3 regions of the Bacillus sp. SSR7 genome follow, and region 2 is predicted to be linked to each of the others. Evidence: riboswitches for the same ligand, from Rfam matches in the RefSeq annotation. Region 2 holds a riboswitch; each other region holds the start of a gene.
The links. Region 2 has a riboswitch for S-adenosylmethionine ahead of AC0NJG_RS16175 (cyclase family protein). Riboswitches for the same ligand answer to the same signal wherever they lie in the genome.
Positions count from the first base shown of each region.

Region 1: it holds a riboswitch for S-adenosylmethionine, as region 2 does, so the genes downstream of both, AC0NJG_RS25620 (ABC transporter permease) here and AC0NJG_RS16175 (cyclase family protein) in region 2, are expected to answer to the same signal.
Region 3: it holds a riboswitch for S-adenosylmethionine, as region 2 does, so the genes downstream of both, AC0NJG_RS22420 (bifunctional O-acetylhomoserine aminocarboxypropyltransferase/cysteine synthase) here and AC0NJG_RS16175 (cyclase family protein) in region 2, are expected to answer to the same signal.

Region 1 covers NZ_JBVVXV010000020.1:23,196-28,887, reverse strand. The annotation lists gene AC0NJG_RS25630 (ABC transporter ATP-binding protein) at 1-849, opposite strand, end outside; gene AC0NJG_RS25625 (ABC transporter permease) at 806-1,810, opposite strand; gene AC0NJG_RS25620 (ABC transporter permease) at 1,827-2,744, opposite strand; SAM riboswitch class I at 2,881-2,986, opposite strand; gene AC0NJG_RS25615 (DUF3951 domain-containing protein) at 3,154-3,369, shown strand; gene AC0NJG_RS25610 (hypothetical protein) at 3,386-3,889, opposite strand; gene AC0NJG_RS25605 (multidrug effflux MFS transporter) at 4,151-5,410, opposite strand; gene AC0NJG_RS25600 (DUF3981 domain-containing protein) at 5,529-5,692, opposite strand, start outside.
Region 2 covers NZ_JBVVXV010000008.1:126,059-131,750, forward strand. The annotation lists gene AC0NJG_RS16160 (MFS transporter) at 1-736, shown strand, start outside; gene AC0NJG_RS16165 (nucleotidyltransferase domain-containing protein) at 750-1,532, opposite strand; gene AC0NJG_RS16170 (PRK06851 family protein) at 1,654-2,763, opposite strand; SAM riboswitch class I at 2,913-3,025, shown strand; gene AC0NJG_RS16175 (cyclase family protein) at 3,112-3,744, shown strand; gene AC0NJG_RS16180 (hypothetical protein) at 3,773-4,153, opposite strand; gene AC0NJG_RS16185 (S-adenosylmethionine decarboxylase related protein) at 4,578-5,692, opposite strand, start outside.
Region 3 covers NZ_JBVVXV010000015.1:99,657-105,348, reverse strand. The annotation lists gene AC0NJG_RS22430 (homoserine dehydrogenase) at 1-1,204, opposite strand, end outside; gene metA (homoserine O-acetyltransferase MetA) at 1,346-2,251, opposite strand; gene AC0NJG_RS22420 (bifunctional O-acetylhomoserine aminocarboxypropyltransferase/cysteine synthase) at 2,235-3,533, opposite strand; SAM riboswitch class I at 3,626-3,730, opposite strand; gene AC0NJG_RS22415 (chloride channel protein) at 4,050-5,282, shown strand; gene AC0NJG_RS22410 (YjjG family noncanonical pyrimidine nucleotidase) at 5,323-5,692, opposite strand, start outside.

The DNA.
Region 1 (5,692 bases), on a different contig from region 2:
GCTATTTAACGTCTCAATGGAAGGTGTCGTCCCTTCTATTGCACGTAATACTTTTTCGGAATCATCCATATTAGGAATTGCTTGTAATAAGCTTTTTGTGTATGGATGTTTAGGGGAACCTATCACTTCCTCTATCGTTCCTTTTTCAACAACACGTCCCCCATACATCACAACTACTCGATCCGCTACTTCACGTACAAGTGCTAAATCGTGCGTAATTAGTAAAATACTCGTATTTTGCTTTTCCTTTCTTTCCTTTAATAACTCCATAATTTGCTTTTGAATTGTTACATCTAATGCTGTCGTAGGTTCATCCGCAATAACGAGTTTTGGGTGGCAAACAAATGCGATTGCTAAACAAATACGTTGCCTCATGCCTCCGCTTAATTGATGTGGGTACTGTTCAAAGCGTTTCTCTGCTTCATGTATCCCTAAATCATTTAACAAGTTAATCGCAATTTCTTTTGCTTCTTTTTTCGATTTCTTTTCGTGTTGCAAAATCACCTCTGTAATTTGCCTTCCCACCTTCATCGTCGGATTTAAAGATGAAAGTGGGTCTTGAAAGATAAACGAAATATCTTTCCCTCGAATTTGATTCCATTCTGATTCTTGTAGATTCGTTAATTCCTTTGATTCAAAAGATATATTTCCATCATCAATATGAATTGATTCTTGATTTAAGCCGATAATAGATTGTGCTGTAACACTTTTCCCTGAACCACTTTCTCCTACAAGTGCAACTATTTCACCTTCGCTAATAGAAAAGGAAACATGCTTCACAATTGCTTGTTTACTATTCTCTTTTTCAACGGCTAACGTTACGTTTTCTAAAGATAAGAGCTGTCCCATGTTTTTTCTCCTTTCGATTCCGTTTTACGATTTTTGGATCAATTGCATCTTGTAAACCATCACCAATTGCGTTAAACGCGAACATAATGAGCGCAATCATGATTGCTGGGAAGAATAGCTGCCACCATTCCCCACTCAATAATGTCCCAAGTGCATCATTCGTCATCGTCCCCCAGCTCGCTGCCGGTGATTGCACTCCTAGTCCAATAAAGCTTAAAAATGATTCTGAGAAAATAGCTGCTGGAATTGTAAATGATAAATTTACGATAATAATGCCCGTTAAGTTCGGAATTAAATGCCCGTATATAATTTTTATATGTGATGTACCTAACCGCTCCGCTGCAATAACAAACTCTCTTTGTTTTAAAGATAAGACTTGCGCCCTAACGAGACGTGCCATACCAATCCATCCTGTTAATGCAAGGGCGATGATAATGGTAAAAAGACCTGGTTTCATAACAATTAATAGTAAAATAACAATTAATAAATATGGGATACCGTATAACACTTCGATTCCTCGTATAATCCACTCATCAATTAATGTCCCAAGGCGATTGCGCCCTCTCACATATCCACTAAATCCTCCGATTAGCACACCAAGTCCTATATCAAGAGCAGCTGCCACTAATCCAACTGTTAATGAAATTTTCCCGCCAGCCCAAGTACGTGCCCATATATCTCTTCCCAAATCATCTGTTCCGAACCAATGCTCACTACTAGGTGGTAAGTTTGTTGCCTCTTTTACTTGTTCACTCGCAGTAAATGGCGTTAAACTTTCACCAACAAGTGAGAAAACAATAATGAGTAATAACGTCACTGATCCTAAAACTGCGATTGGATTCGATACAAACTTACGAAACACTTCTTTCTTTCGGCTAATCTTTTGCTGATCTTTATTTATTGTTAATTCTTTTTTCTCTTCATTTGTTAATAACTGGTCATTAATTTCATAAGCTCCCATCTAAACATCCCCCTCCTTACGTAATAGAACGAATACGTGGATCAACAATACGGTGAATAATATCTGTAATAAAAATACATACAATTAAAAGTGCACTATAAAAAATGGTTGTTCCCATAATCACTGGATAATCTCGATTAAAAATACTATCTACAAAATATTTTCCGAGACCAGGAATTGAAAAAATCTTTTCAATAACGAAAGTACCTGTTAAAAGTCCCGCCATTAATGGTCCGACAAATGTAAGTACTGGAACAATCGCATTTCGAAGAGCATGTCTTATAATAATCTTCTTAATCGGTATACCTTTCGCTCTCGCTAACTTAATATAATCACTCTGCAGTACTTCGATCATATTAGAGCGAACAAATCTTGTAATCACTGCGATTGGTCCTAACGCTAATGCAAAGGATGGCAATACCGTATGTTCAAATGTACCCCAAGAGGCTACTGGTAAGAGCTCGAATTGAATAGCGAATACTTGTATAAATAGTGGTGCTAAAATAAAACTCGGAATAGAAATACCGAGGATGGCAAGTAAACTTACACCGTAATCAATTACCTTCCCATGATAGAGAGCAGCAAATGTACCTGCAGCAATTCCGACTAGCAATGAAATAACAAGTGCTTGTAAACCAATAATTGCTGATGGACCAAAACCAGTTGTTATAATTTCTGATACACCTTGCCCGGTTGATTGAACAGATTCACCAAAATCAAAATGAACTACGCCGTCTAAATAAGCAACATATTGATTCCATAACGGTTCATCAAGGTGATACTTCGCTCTCATGTTTTGGATCACTTCTTCAGGAAAGATTTTTGCATCTGATGAAAATGGATCCCCCGGAATAATATGCATAATTAGAAATGTCACCGTCGTAATAACCCATAGCGTGAACACCATAACTGATAATTTTTTAATTACATACACTTTAATAACCCCCTAAACACATATATTTACTCAGTTTTATGAACGTACTTTTTCCATTACTCCCTTTTCTCTTTTTAGAATACAAAAAGCCTTGATCTTAAAAAATAAGATCAAGGCTTAATAAACAAAGGCCCATCACTTATCTTTCAAGACTTGCTTGCTGGAATTAGCACGGTGTTCCTATTACAGAACCCGCTGCTGAGGTGTCATAGGGCCAGTCCCTCTACCTCTCTGGATAAGTAAATTGCTATATTATTATTTGGTTCAAATTGTATATTTCGAATTATAATTCTGAAAAAACGAAAAGTCAATCAAATTGGATATATTTAGAAAAATCAGTTTTTAATACTTTTATTTATCTATATCGCGTTTCGCCTATAATAAAAAAAGATATGAAAGTAGCTATAAGATGGCCCCCTTACTTCTAGCTACTATAGGATTACCCTTAACAATCGTTATACTTGTCATCATCGGCTTCTACAAACTCTTCATCAAAAAGAAAAGTATCACCTCTTTTTATACCCCTTTCGATAATATTACCGGGCAAACTATTTCCGAATTTCACGAAGAACAGAAGATATTAGTATCCGAGGATGAAGACGAAGATGGCAAGAAGAAAAAATAACCTTGCATAGGCAAGGTTATTTTTTCGTTTCTGCTTGAAATCGTTTATAGTATGTCGATGCTGTTGCAAAGTTAATTTCTATATCACGAATCAACGATGAATCTTCTTCTTTAGCTAACTTCTGTAATTTTTTCATTGCTTGTTCCGATTCATTCAAGAAACCAACATATACCTCATGTTCTTGCTCTTTCGACTTTGGAACACGAATTTCTTTTCGCATATGATCAATATCTTCTAACATGCTCGTTGTTACTTTTTGCACATCTTCTTTATATGTAGCAGTCGTTATTTCCTTACCACCCTTTTCTTTTGCCACTTCAAATAACTGTAGTGCCTTATTAATCTCTTTATTCATTTTCAAATCGTATTTTTCATGTACTGCACGGTATTCTTTCATCTCTTCTGTTTGTTCTGTAGATTGCTCTACCTTTTCTTTCGGTTCTTTCGTATCTTTATTTCCATTACACCCTGCTAGAAGAATCATACTTCCCATTACGGCAATACCCAAAACCTTCTTCATCTCTTCTTCTCCTTTTATCTACAGCTACTACTTATTATAATTTCTTTTATCTCCACTTGTTATTATACCGAGAACATCCTACTTTTTACACTTAAGACGACATCGTAACATGTATACCAACATGTTTGTCACAGTATCGTCACTTTATACAAATAACTTTTGCACTGCTTTACTACATCACCTTACAAAACTATATGAGATATTTCAAAGCAATGAAAAAAGAACTGATTCAAATATTCCCTTTGAATCAGTTCTTTTTTGTTAAGCCTCTAAATTTTGTCTTGCTTGCAGTTCAAACTGCTTTTCACTTCTTCTAGCCATAAATAAATAGCATAGTACCGCACCAATTTCACAAAGAGCTATTACAACACCCATCGGTAATGCGGTGTTACTTCCACCAATACCTACTAGCGGTGCAACAAGCGCTCCTGAAATGAACTGTAATAAACCTAATAAAGCTGATGCTGTTCCTGCAGCTTGTTTTTGATTTCTCATCGCTAATGAGAACCCCGTTGTTGAGACAACCCCAACACTTGATACGACAAGGAATAACGAGCATAAAACACCAATTAACCCTATTCCTAGTAAGATTGTCAGTAGTAAAGATAAACCACCAACAGCTGCAATAATGATACCAGAGACAAATAATGTCTTCTCATTCACTTTCCCCGCTAAACGACCCGTAACCTGACTAGCAATAATAATACCGATGCCGTTAATCGCAAAGAATAAACTAAATTGCTGTGGTGATGCTCCGTATATGTTCTGCAACACAAATGGTGAACCCGAAATATATGCAAACATTGCCGCTGTTACTAATCCTTGTGACAATGCATATCCCATAAACAGACGGTCCTTTAACAATTTTCCGTACGTCGCCAAAGTTCCTGACAAACCACCCGTTTCTCTTTCTTCAGGAGGTAATGTTTCACGCAATACGAAAGTAGCTGATATTAACATGAATACGCTAATTGCTCCAAGAACGATGAAAACACCGCGCCACGTTGTAAACTGTAATAATTGCCCCCCAATAATCGGTGCCAAAATAGGTGCTGCTCCGTTTACTAACATAAGCAGTGAGAAGAACTTCGTCATTTCAGAACCTGAATACATGTCACGTACCATTGCACGTGATATAACAATCCCAGCTGATCCTGAAGCTCCTTGTAGGAAGCGTAATAACACTAAAGTCCAAATAGATGGCGCAACAGCACAAAGTAAAGAAGAAGCAACATAAATAATAAGAGCAATAATAAGAGGTTTGCGTCTTCCGTAAATATCACTAATTGAGCCAACAAATAATTGTCCTACTGAAAGCCCAAGCAAACAAGCTGTTAATGTAAGCTGGGCTAGGGATGCACCTGTTTGCAAGTCATCCGTTAACTTCGGTAACGAAGGCAAATACATATCAATAGATAATGGCCCAATCGCCGTAAGTGTCCCTAGTACAAGAATCATCCATAACCTGTTCATCTTTACAGGCTTATATATTTCCTGATTAACTTCATTCACTTTTTTCATTCACCCTTTCCTATACATACTAAATCGTAACAATTATAGTTACAACATAAACATACGTCAAGTATAGCGCATTTTCCTGTTTAATTTTGTAAAAAAAAGCGATAGAATTTCTATCGCTTTACTTGTTCAGATTACTATTTGTAAATTTAGATACGGAAGACATCGCCTCTCCTGTATCTAAATATGTGATTTGAATTGGATCTCCCACTTCTGTAAACATAGCATATGGGAATTTCTTTACAGGTATCATAAATACTTTTTGTTCATTCTCTAACAGTACGT
Region 2 (5,692 bases):
ACTCCTTATTCCTTTCATTATTCGTTATTTACCTGAATCCATTCAATTTTTATTATCACGTAATCGCCAAAAAGAAGTTGACCAAATCCTTAATCGTTTTCAAATTGAATTCTATGTGAAAGATGAAACTCATCAACCCTCATCTAATATGCGAAAGAGAAATGGATTTCTTACTTTATTCTCAAAAGAATACAGAAAAGCAACGCTGCTTTTTTGGATTACTTATATAATGGGTATGGTTTTAATATACGGTTTAAATACTTGGTTACCTCAGATGATGCGACAGGCAGGATACCCTCTTGGATCTAGTTTATCATTTCTACTTATGCTAAATATTACTGCCGCTATCGGTGCATTATTTGCTGGAGCAATCGCCGATCGTATAGGAGCTAAAATTGTTATTAGCATCTCCTATCTTATGGCAGCTATATGTATTGGACTATTAACAATTAAACCATCTGTTACAATCATCTATCTTTTAATTGGTCTTGCTGGAATTGGATCAGTTGGAATTACTCAAATATTAAATGCATATGTAACACAATACTTCCCATCACATATCCGAGCTACTTCCTTAGGCTGGGGACTTGGACTTGGCCGAGTTGGTGCAATTGCTGGTCCTATTCTTGTCGGTATTATTATGACAATGCAATATGACTTAGTATGGAATTTTTATTTATTCTCATTCGCAGCTCTTCTCGCGGCTATATCTGTTTTCTTTATTCCTACAAAATAAAAAGAGCACAAACTTAGTTGTGCTCTTTTTCGTAGACCGCAAACAACATATCTCGAAACAATGTATTTAAACTCTCAATATCGATCCCTGATCCCTTTTCAATTCCTTTTACGTATTGCTGATAGTAATGAATTTGTTCTTCTAAAAATTGATTCAACACCTCAATTTTCAATCCAACATCTAATTCAGTACCTGCCTTTTTCTTTATTAACAACTGTTCAATTTCATCTAATACGCTACGCTCTATTGATAATTCTGTAATTAATCGATCGAATTCTACAGGAGGCAAAGTTGTTTTCTCCTCTAGCCACTTACAAGCCAAAATAGGACGCAATACATAAAAGTACTTTTTCAATTTTACATTCTCACCTTGCAAAAATTCACGATAATTTTTTGAAGCCATATGTAAGTAATGGTATATCGTTGCTTTTGGATCAAAATTCTTTTCACTCATTTGCTGAAGCTGTTCTGGAAAATTAGAGTTTTTTGAATAAAAAATGGGTGATCGAATCCATTCGAGTAAAGCTGGGTTTGACCTTGCAAATAGTTGTAACGCTTTTTTAATATCCCATCCGCTTATATCTAAATCATCACTAATCGGATACTCAATTACATCTCGTTTATCATGAATTGATAAATACCATTCTACCGGGTGCATATAAACGAATCTAACATCATAATCACTATCTTTCGAAGGAAATCCCCATGCACGACTCCCTGACTCCACAGCGAATAAAATTTTCACATCATTTTCTTTCTCAATTCGTTCTAACTCCAACTTAATTTTCTCTCTCATTTCATACCCTCTCCATTTTTTGATTATTTCCTTGGAAATTCGACAAATATATTACTAAGTTTACTACATACTAAAATAGCTGTCAGAAAATTTCCGACAGCCTGTCAAAATTCGTTATTTTTTACTTGTTCTTTTCAGTTACACTAACCGCAATTCGTTCAAACTCTTTTTGAATCTCCTCTTTGTATGCATCTACTTTTGAAAAATCCATAGTAGCAATATAAATTCGTTCTAATTTATCACGAACTGATTTCGCTTTCGCTAAAAAAGACATCGCCTCATTCATTTTTGCTTTATATTGAATAGAGACGTCACGAATTTCCTCCGCATACTTCTCATCCGTCCCTGGTGTTACAATAAGGGCATACATATCTATAATTTCATCACCTTCTCGGCTCGGAAAATATTCATGTGGTGCGGTGCTATCGAAAATCGCAAACCCTAATTCTCTTACGATAACCATATCAAGACTATTTGGATCAAATCCACAATGATATACTTCAACTTCAAACCCTTTTTCTTCTGCTTCCTTAGCTAATTTTTTGAGCATTGTTGATTTCCCAGAACCTGGGCGTCCTTTTATAAAATAACGATGTGGTAATCCTTCTGTTAAATTAGGAACAAAATCAACTGCTCCCTTCGGTGTAGCTGCTCCTAAAAAGCGATGTTTCACAAGCGATTGTTTCCCAACTTTATCTGTAAATAATTTCTGAATGAGCTGATCGGTTAGTTCATTCGCTTTATTAAAATCAATATTACTAATATATATTTTCTCCCACTCATCATGTATAACTAATGCCTCGTTAAAACGAGCGTAAGCAGCTTGAAAAGCTTTGCTTGCTTCTGAAACAAATCGTTCAATTTCCACTTTCTGCTTTCTTAATTTATCTGAATCCCAAGCAATTCCTAAATTAATATACTCCTCGACAACTCCTGGCATTTTTGGCTCAATAACATGCGGCGGTGTTCCATCAACAATTCCTACTTTTAACTTCGGGATGATGACACCATCAACCGATTTATTATCAGAAGAACAATGTAAAAATTCAATATCATATCCCTTTTCAGCCCATTCACGACCTATTGCCTTAATTAAAGAAGATTTTCCCGTTCCAGGTCCACCCTTTAAAATAAATAATCTGTTTAGTCCTTTTAAATTCTCTTCATATAAATTATGAAATCCTCTAGCTGTATTTCCACCAGCATAATAATTCAATACATTCCCTGTCACTGCACTCACTCCTTCGCAGCATTCTATTTACATAAGCTACAATATGCGAGCAACTTTATTTGGGTGAATACCTATTTTGTGTTGCACATAAAAAGGAAATGAATTACAATTTTATTATAGTGAAAATTCTGAACTTTAAATTGAATATACCTTTATCAAGAGAGGCAGAGGGACCGGCCCTTTGAAGCCCAGCAACCTCAGTTTATACAAACTGAATAGGTGCTAATTCCTGCAAAATGCATTGCATTTTGAAAGATAAAACGTAACTATTGTGTGCAAAACTCATCTTTCTTGATTATGAAAGGTGAGTTTTTTATATTTCAAAATATATACTTGGAGGTATTTAAAGTGAAAGTAATTGACCTATCCCAAACATTTGAAAACAATATGTCTCAATTTCCTGGAACACCAAAAATCAATTTAGAAGCCATTACAAGTGTTGAAGAGACAGGCTATCAAGTTACAGATTTTCATTCTGTCGTTCATGTTGGTACACATTGTGATGCTCCTGCTCATTTCATTTCAGGCGCAACGACTATTGATCAATTGCCCCTAGATCAATTTGTAGGTGAAGCTGTTCTTATCGACGTAACTCATGTACAAGAACGAAAACTACCTAAAGAAGTATTACACAATGCTGACATAAAAGAAGGTGATATTGTCATTTTCCATTCCAACCTATCTAATAAATGGAATACAGAAGCGTATGAACAAGAAGCCTTTTATCTTTCCGAAGAATTAGCTGAAGAATTAGTCCAATTAAAAGTAAAATCTGTCGGTTTAGATTTCATCTCTCCTGATGAGGTAACGACAGAAACATCACCAATTCATCACATACTACTTGGGAATAATATTTATTTAATCGAAAACTTAACAAACTTAGATGCCATTCACGCGAAACGTTTCTTTTTCTCAGCAGCACCTTTAAAAATTAAAAATAGCGATGGCGCTTTCGCAAGAGCATTCGCTGTAATTTTTTAAACAAACTATACAAAAAAAGCAAAGATCATCATTGACCTTTGCTTCTATTTTTTTTATTTAAACTAAGAAAGAATTGCTCAACACGAGGACGTAACCAAGCTAAATAATCTTTCTCTTTCTTCTTTGTACAAGCTATTTCTTCCCCATCGACCATTTCGACAAGCTCTAGCTCTAACAGTTGCCTCGTAAATGCTAACATATTTATTTCTTCAGCCGGATACTCTTCTTTTAATTTCTCCTCAATTTCCCCCAATAAAAAACCGTCACGCATCATTGCCAATGCATCAATCCAAAGTGGCGGCATTTCATATTTTTCTCCTGTAATTGTATCTTTTACAATATAATTCTTTTGCTCTTTTCGAAATTGAATTGTGTGTAAGCATACAGTCGAATTTAATGTTAATTCCATCATACCACCTCTTTCATAATATCTGCATAGAAAAAAGGATGCGCGTGCACCCCTTCTTTTTCTAACACTACCGAACCGTTACATGAATAACAAATCTCATGTCGATATTTTCCTCCATTATAAACGAAGTGTTTTATAAAAAAAACCCTTCTCGAAACATTTTATAAAATGTTTATATTTACGCAACAAGAACACTTTTCTGAAAAATATTTTCTTCTAGCACATTATGCTGTCGGTAAAGAAAATTCCATTTTCGTTCCTATTCCCACGCTACTTTGAATCGCAATACTTCCTTGATACTCCCCATGATCAATACAAAAACTCTACATATTATCTCATTAAATGATAAGGAAATTACTTTCAGGACAATATGTAACCTTATAACGCGAAAAGGAAGGAGATTTCCCTTCCTTTTCATCACAATTTATATCCACCTTACTCGATCATGCAACAATCCATCCGTAAAGTCATTTCCACCAACTACAAAATCCTTCATATATAAATTCAAATATTCTCCGTACTTACTTTCTGTATTTAATAATAATTCCTCTACATAATAGGCACCTTGTTTAAAGTTATCGAACAGTAAACTACACAAGCCAGCATAAATTCCACATCCTACTTGGAAATATGTCGCATTCGTTTTATATTTATGAAAAACTTGACTGCTATTCATCACGTTATACATATAGGTCTCGCTATTTTCATAAACGAGTAATACACCGACTAGATCCTCGCCCGCAATCTCTTCTTCGGCTGGATTAAATACTTTGCGATTCCAGTTCCATAGATCTTCTACCTTATCTAAATTCTGTCTAATTATATTTGTTGTATACTCGTTAATTCGGTAAAGAAACCCTACTTCCATGTTAAAGTTTTTCCCTAAAATTAAAACTTCCTCATGTGGCATTAAACAACCATAAAACTCTTTCTCTCCCAACTTTACTTTATACTCTGAAGCATATACATCTTCATAAAAGTAAAGAGGACGATGATGACTCATATACATCGGATAACTCCATATCGCTTCATCTAGAAATCGCTCTACTGCCCATGAAGCATACAGTGTATGAGGCTTTATAAGTGCTGTATCATGTAAAAATGACGTATCATGTTCTACTATATAGCATGCTCTTGGCTTTTCATTCGGGCGTTCCTTCATAAGTTCAACAGCCATCCATTGAACGACACCTGGATTCATACCTGATCCTATAATTGCTTTTGTATTTGTAAATTTCTCTTTTTCCTTCTCAAATTTCGTATATCTTTCCGTAAGCTGAAAGCCGATTAAACTATCGTCCTGATCTACTGCCTCATTTTCCAAAGCTGAATTAATATAACAAATTCCAAGTTCATTACAACAGCTTAATACTCTGATCGTATCTGCCCCTGAAACATCAATAACAATGCTCGTACTACTTTCTTTTAAATGCTTTTTAAATGTCACTACATCTTGGAGGTCTATTTCGGATAAAAACAATTGATCTTTCAAATTTGGAAACAACTCGTCATAATACGTCCTATCTTTTTGTTTTATAT
Region 3 (5,692 bases), on a different contig from region 2:
CAAGAGATGCACGATGCGTTACAATTACAATTTCAGCTTTTCCTTTCTCTTCAAGTGGCATTTGAATAATCTTTTCAAAGCTAACGCCACGCTCAGAGAATAACGAAGTAATTTTTGCAAATACACCAATTTCATCTTTCACATGAAGTCGTAAAAATTTCTTCACAACAATTTCGTCTGGCTCTTTTAATACTTTTTGATATTGCGGGACTACAGCACTATTTCCTGTTACCCCTAATCTAATATTTTGCATGACAGCTACTAAATCTGAAACAACAGCTGTTGCTGTCGGTAGACTTCCTGCACCTGGTCCATAAAACATCGTTTCTCCAACTGCTTCACCATACACATATACAGCGTTATATTCGTTTTGTACGGCCGCAAGAGGATGTGTATTTGGAAGTAGTGTCGGTTCAACTGTAACCTCTAATTTTTCACCATCTCGCTTCGCAAGACCGATTAATTTAATCGTGTATCCTAAACTCTTACTGTATTCAATATCTTCTTCTGTAATAGAAGTAATCCCTTTTACCTTTACATCTCCAAGCTCTACATTTGTAGAGAAACCAAGGGTAGCCAAAATCGTCATTTTTCTTGCTGCATCTAAACCTTCTACATCTGATGTTGGATCTGCTTCTGCAAATCCAAGTTGCTGGGCTTCTTTTAACACGTCGTTATATGCTCTCCCTTCATCTGACATTTTCGTCAAAATAAAATTTGTCGTTCCATTTACAATTCCCATTACTTTCGTAATAAGATCTGAAGAAAGTCCTTCTACGATACTTCGTAAAATCGGAATCCCTCCGGCCACACTGGCTTCATAAAATAAATCAGCTTTATTATCTTTTGCTACCGCTAATAGTTCCGCCCCATGTAACGCCATTAAATCTTTATTGGCAGTCACAACATGCTTCCCGCTTTGTAAAGCTTGCAAAATATATGCTTTTGCATCATCAATGCCACCCATTACTTCGATGACAACGTCGATGTTTGGATTGTCTAAAATTTCATGTGCATCTTGTGTTAATAGAGTAGAAGGTACCTCTACTTCTCTCTCTTTTTCAATATTTTGTACTAGTACTTTCGTTACTTTTACAGGACAACCTACTTGGTGTATAAGTCGCTCTTGGTGATCTGTAATGATACGAACTACCCCGCTACCAACTGTCCCAAGACCTAATAAGCCAACTTGAATTTCTTTCATAATACTGTCCACCCCTCAAAAATTGTGTTTAGATGAAATTATATGAATAAAAAATCTGAAAAACAATGTTTTTTGAACATTCGGAAAAATAAAGGTTAATCTTTACAAAGAAAACGTTGCCACGTGTGACACAATCTTTTTTTATAATACATAAGGGGTTTCTTGATACACGTAATAATTTAGCCAATTAGAGAATAATAGATTTCCATGGCTTCTCCACCTTACAAGCGGCTTCTCATTTGGATTATCATGCTTAAAATAGTTTTTCGGCACATCAATATTTAACCCTTTGTCACGATCTCGTTCGTATTCTTGCTTTAACGTATCACAACTATATTCACTATGACCGAGCGCAAACACTTGTCTTCCTTCTTGTCCAATAACAAGATGAACGCCCGCTTCCTCAGAGTTGGCTAATAACGTTAACTCCTTCACTTCTCTAATGTCACTCTCTCGTACTTCCGTATGACGAGAATGCGGGGCAAAAAATAACTCATCAAACCCTTGTAACAATTTCACATGTTGCTCACGAACTTCATGTTCAAATACACCAAACATTTTTTCCTTAAGAGGATACTTTTGAACACCATAATGATGATACAAACCAGCCTGTGCCCCCCAGCAAATATGAAGCGTAGATGTTACGTTCATTTTTGAATACTCCATAATGCGTTTAAGCTCTTCCCAATAATCTACCTCTTCAAAAGAAAGGGTTTCAACTGGTGCTCCTGTAATAATGAGTCCATCAAATTTCTCATTCTCAATATCACGGAATGTTTTATAGAAACTCGTTAAATGTTCCTGTGCGACATTACGGGACAGGTGTGATTCCATATGAAGTAAATGTACATCTAATTGCAACGGTGTATTGCCAATTAAACGAAGTAATTGCGCTTCTGTGTCTTGCTTTGTAGGCATTAAATTTAATATAGCAATTTTCAATGCCCGGATATCTTGTGTTTCTGCTCGCTCCTTCGTCATTACAAAAATATTTTCCTCCTGTAACACTTTGCGAGCTGGTAAATCTTTATCAATTATGATCGGCATGTTCTTTGCCTCCGACTAGCGCTGCTTCTAAATCTGCAATAATATCAGAAACATCTTCTATACCAACCGATAAACGAATTAAATCTGATGTAACGCCAGCTAAACGCTGATCTTCAGCACTTAATTGTCTATGCGTTGTGCTAGCAGGATGTATAACGCAAGTTCGTGCATCCGCTACATGCGTTACGAGAGTTGCTAGTTTTACATTTGCGATAAATTCTTTCGCGGCTTCTAATCCTCCCTTAATGCCGAATGTTAAAACACCACTAGCACCTTTTTTCAAATACTTTTGTGCTAACGAGTAATTTTCATTACTATTTAATCCCGGATAATTCACCCATTCAATACGTTCATGATCAGCGAGCCACTTAGCAACTGCAAGAGCATTTTCACTATGACGCTCCATTCGTAAATGCAATGTTTCTAAGCCGATATTGCTAATATATGCATTGAATGGGCTCATACAATTTCCATAATCTCTTAATAGCTGAACACGTGCTTTCACAATATACGCTGCTGCACCAAAATTTTGAATGTAACTTACGCCGTGGTAACTTGGATCAGGTTCAACAAGTTCAGGATATTTCCCATTTGTCCAATCGAAGTTCCCTCCGTCAATAACAATGCCGCCTAACGAACTTGCATGACCATCAATATATTTCGTCGTAGAATGGACGATAATATTTGCTCCGTGCTCAAATGCTTGGCATAAATAAGGAGTTGCTAATGTATTATCCACGATAAAAGGTACTTCCAACTCTTTCGCTGCATCTGAAAACTCTTTGAAATTTAAAACGTTCATCGCCGGATTTCCTAGCGATTCTGCATAAACAAGTTTCGTCTTATCATTAGCAAGGGCCACAATTTCATCAGCAGTTAAATTCGGATTAAAGAATGTAACATCAATACCAAGCTTACGCAAACTCACTCCAAATAAATTAAACGTCCCGCCATAAACTGTGGAAGAACAAAGCAAGTGGTCTCCACTACTACAAATATTTAAAACGGCAAGCATAATAGCAGCCTGCCCAGAAGCCGTTGCAACAGCTCCTACACCACCCTCTAAATCCGCTAACTTTTGCTCAAATGCAGCTAAAGTAGGATTTCCAATACGCGTGTAGATATATCCTTCTGCCTCTAAATTAAATAGCGCTGCTAAATCATCTGAAGTATCGTATTTATACGTTGTACTTTGATAAAGCGGTAAAACACGCGGTTCACCATTTTTTGGAGTATAGCCACCTTGCACACAAATTGTTCCTTTTCCCCATGATTCTCCCATCTTTTATTCTCCTTTCTTTTATACAAAATAAAAAACTGCCCCTTTCCTGAAAACAAGAAAGGAGCAGTTTGAAAACACGCTCTAAAGGCTCTTTCTTATCTCTCAGGGTTATTACCTGCAGGATTTGGCACAATTCCGTTATACGGCTGTTGCCAAGGTTTCATCGGGCCTGTCCCTCCACCTTTTCTTGATAAGACTATGCAATTACCGTTGATTTTATAGCAATAATTTCCTAATGTCAATCAGTTTTTCTGAATGTTCTAAATTAACTACAAATAATTTAATGTACATAACAAAAGAAATATATTCCATATTCATTTGAAAAAGACCTTTTAAAACCCTCAATTAATATATAGAATTAAATAAGTAGTTTAACTGTATACATTTCAGATTCTCACGAGACCTCAATATATTGAATAAGCCACCCTTTCAAAAAGATACTATACATATTCATTTCATTTCACAGTAGCATATTTAATCCTTTTGACATTAAAACTTACATAACGGAGGTATAACATGACAAACCAGAAAGACATGCACTATATACTCGCCCTATACGGCATTCTATTAGGCTCTATAGTCGGCGCAACAGTCTGGTTATTTTTAGTTACAATAAATATCGGCATTCACTTTATTTGGGGATACTTACCTACTATCTTCTCTTCTCCCCCGTATTACACCATTTGTGTAACAACTATCGGTGGTATTCTTGTTGGTTTAACTCAAAAATACTTCGGTACATATCCACGCCTTATGCCGGAAGTAATGAGTGAATATAAAAAAACAGGTAGAATTGAATACCGTTTCGTACATAAAGCCACTTTAACTGCGATTATCGTTTTAATATTTGGAGCTAGCTTAGGTCCTGAAGCAGCACTTGTTGGCATTATCGGTGGGCTTTGTACATGGGTCGGGGATCGCTTTACATTCGCCTTAAAAGGAATGAATGAACTAACAGAAGTTGGGATTGGTGCTACTTTAAGTGTAATTTTTAACGCGCCATTATTCGGTTATTTAGCTCCAAGTGAAAATGAGGGAGAGCAAATTAACGAATTCTCTAAAGGAAAAAAAGCAATTGTATATTTGGCTACCACTTTCGCTGGTTTTTCCGTTTATTTATTACTTAGTAAATTTGATAATCGTGGATCCTTTATCGTTAATTTCGGAGAAGGTTCTCTTTCTCTTAATGAATGGATTGCATTTCTTCCACTTGCTAGTATTGGTGCTATAGTTGGATTCTTTTATTTCAAATTAGAGTTCACATTAGAGAAATTAATCCATCCCTTAAAAGAATACAAACTATCGCTTGGAATTATCGGTGGCATTTTATTAGGGATTGCAGGAACTTTTCTCCCATACACATTATTCTCCGGAGAACATCAATTAAAAGATTTAGTCGTTGAATGGAGCCATTTATCCTTCTGGGTACTACTTCTTTCAGGGGTTTTAAAATTATGTATTACTGCTGTTTGTTTAAATACAGGCTGGCGCGGTGGACATATTTTCCCAATTATATTTTCTGGGTCAAGTATCGGATATGCTATAGCGTCCATTGCCCCAATAGATCCAATCGCTTCGGTCGCCATCGTCACGACAGCAATTTCAAGCTATGCACTAAGAAAACCAATTGCTATAACATTACTATTACTCATGTTTTTCCCGCTCAATTTACTATTACCGATGCTTGGGGCAGCAGCAATTGGTAATGCATTTCCACTTCCTAAAAATAACGAAGCTATAAACGAATAGAAATAGGCAGTAGGGACGAAAGTTCCACTGCCTATTCTCATTACACATGTTGCTTCAATAACGCGTATAACTCTTCAAAATTTTGCACTTCATATGTTGGCACAATCCCGCTATTATTAAATTTCTTTTCTGGATTAAACCAACAAGTATCAATTCCCGCTACATATCCACCTTTCATATCAGCGCTTAACGAATCCCCAATAATGAGCCCTTCTTCAGGAACAAAGTTAGGAATCCTTTCAAAAACATAATCAAAATACTCTTTCATCGGCTTTTGATAACCTGTATCTTCAGAAACGAAAATATCTTGAAACAAGGCATGTAATCCTGCATTACGTAATCGTTTATCTTGCGTCTTAGAAATACCGTTTGTCACAATATATAAATCGTACTCACTTTGAATTTGACTT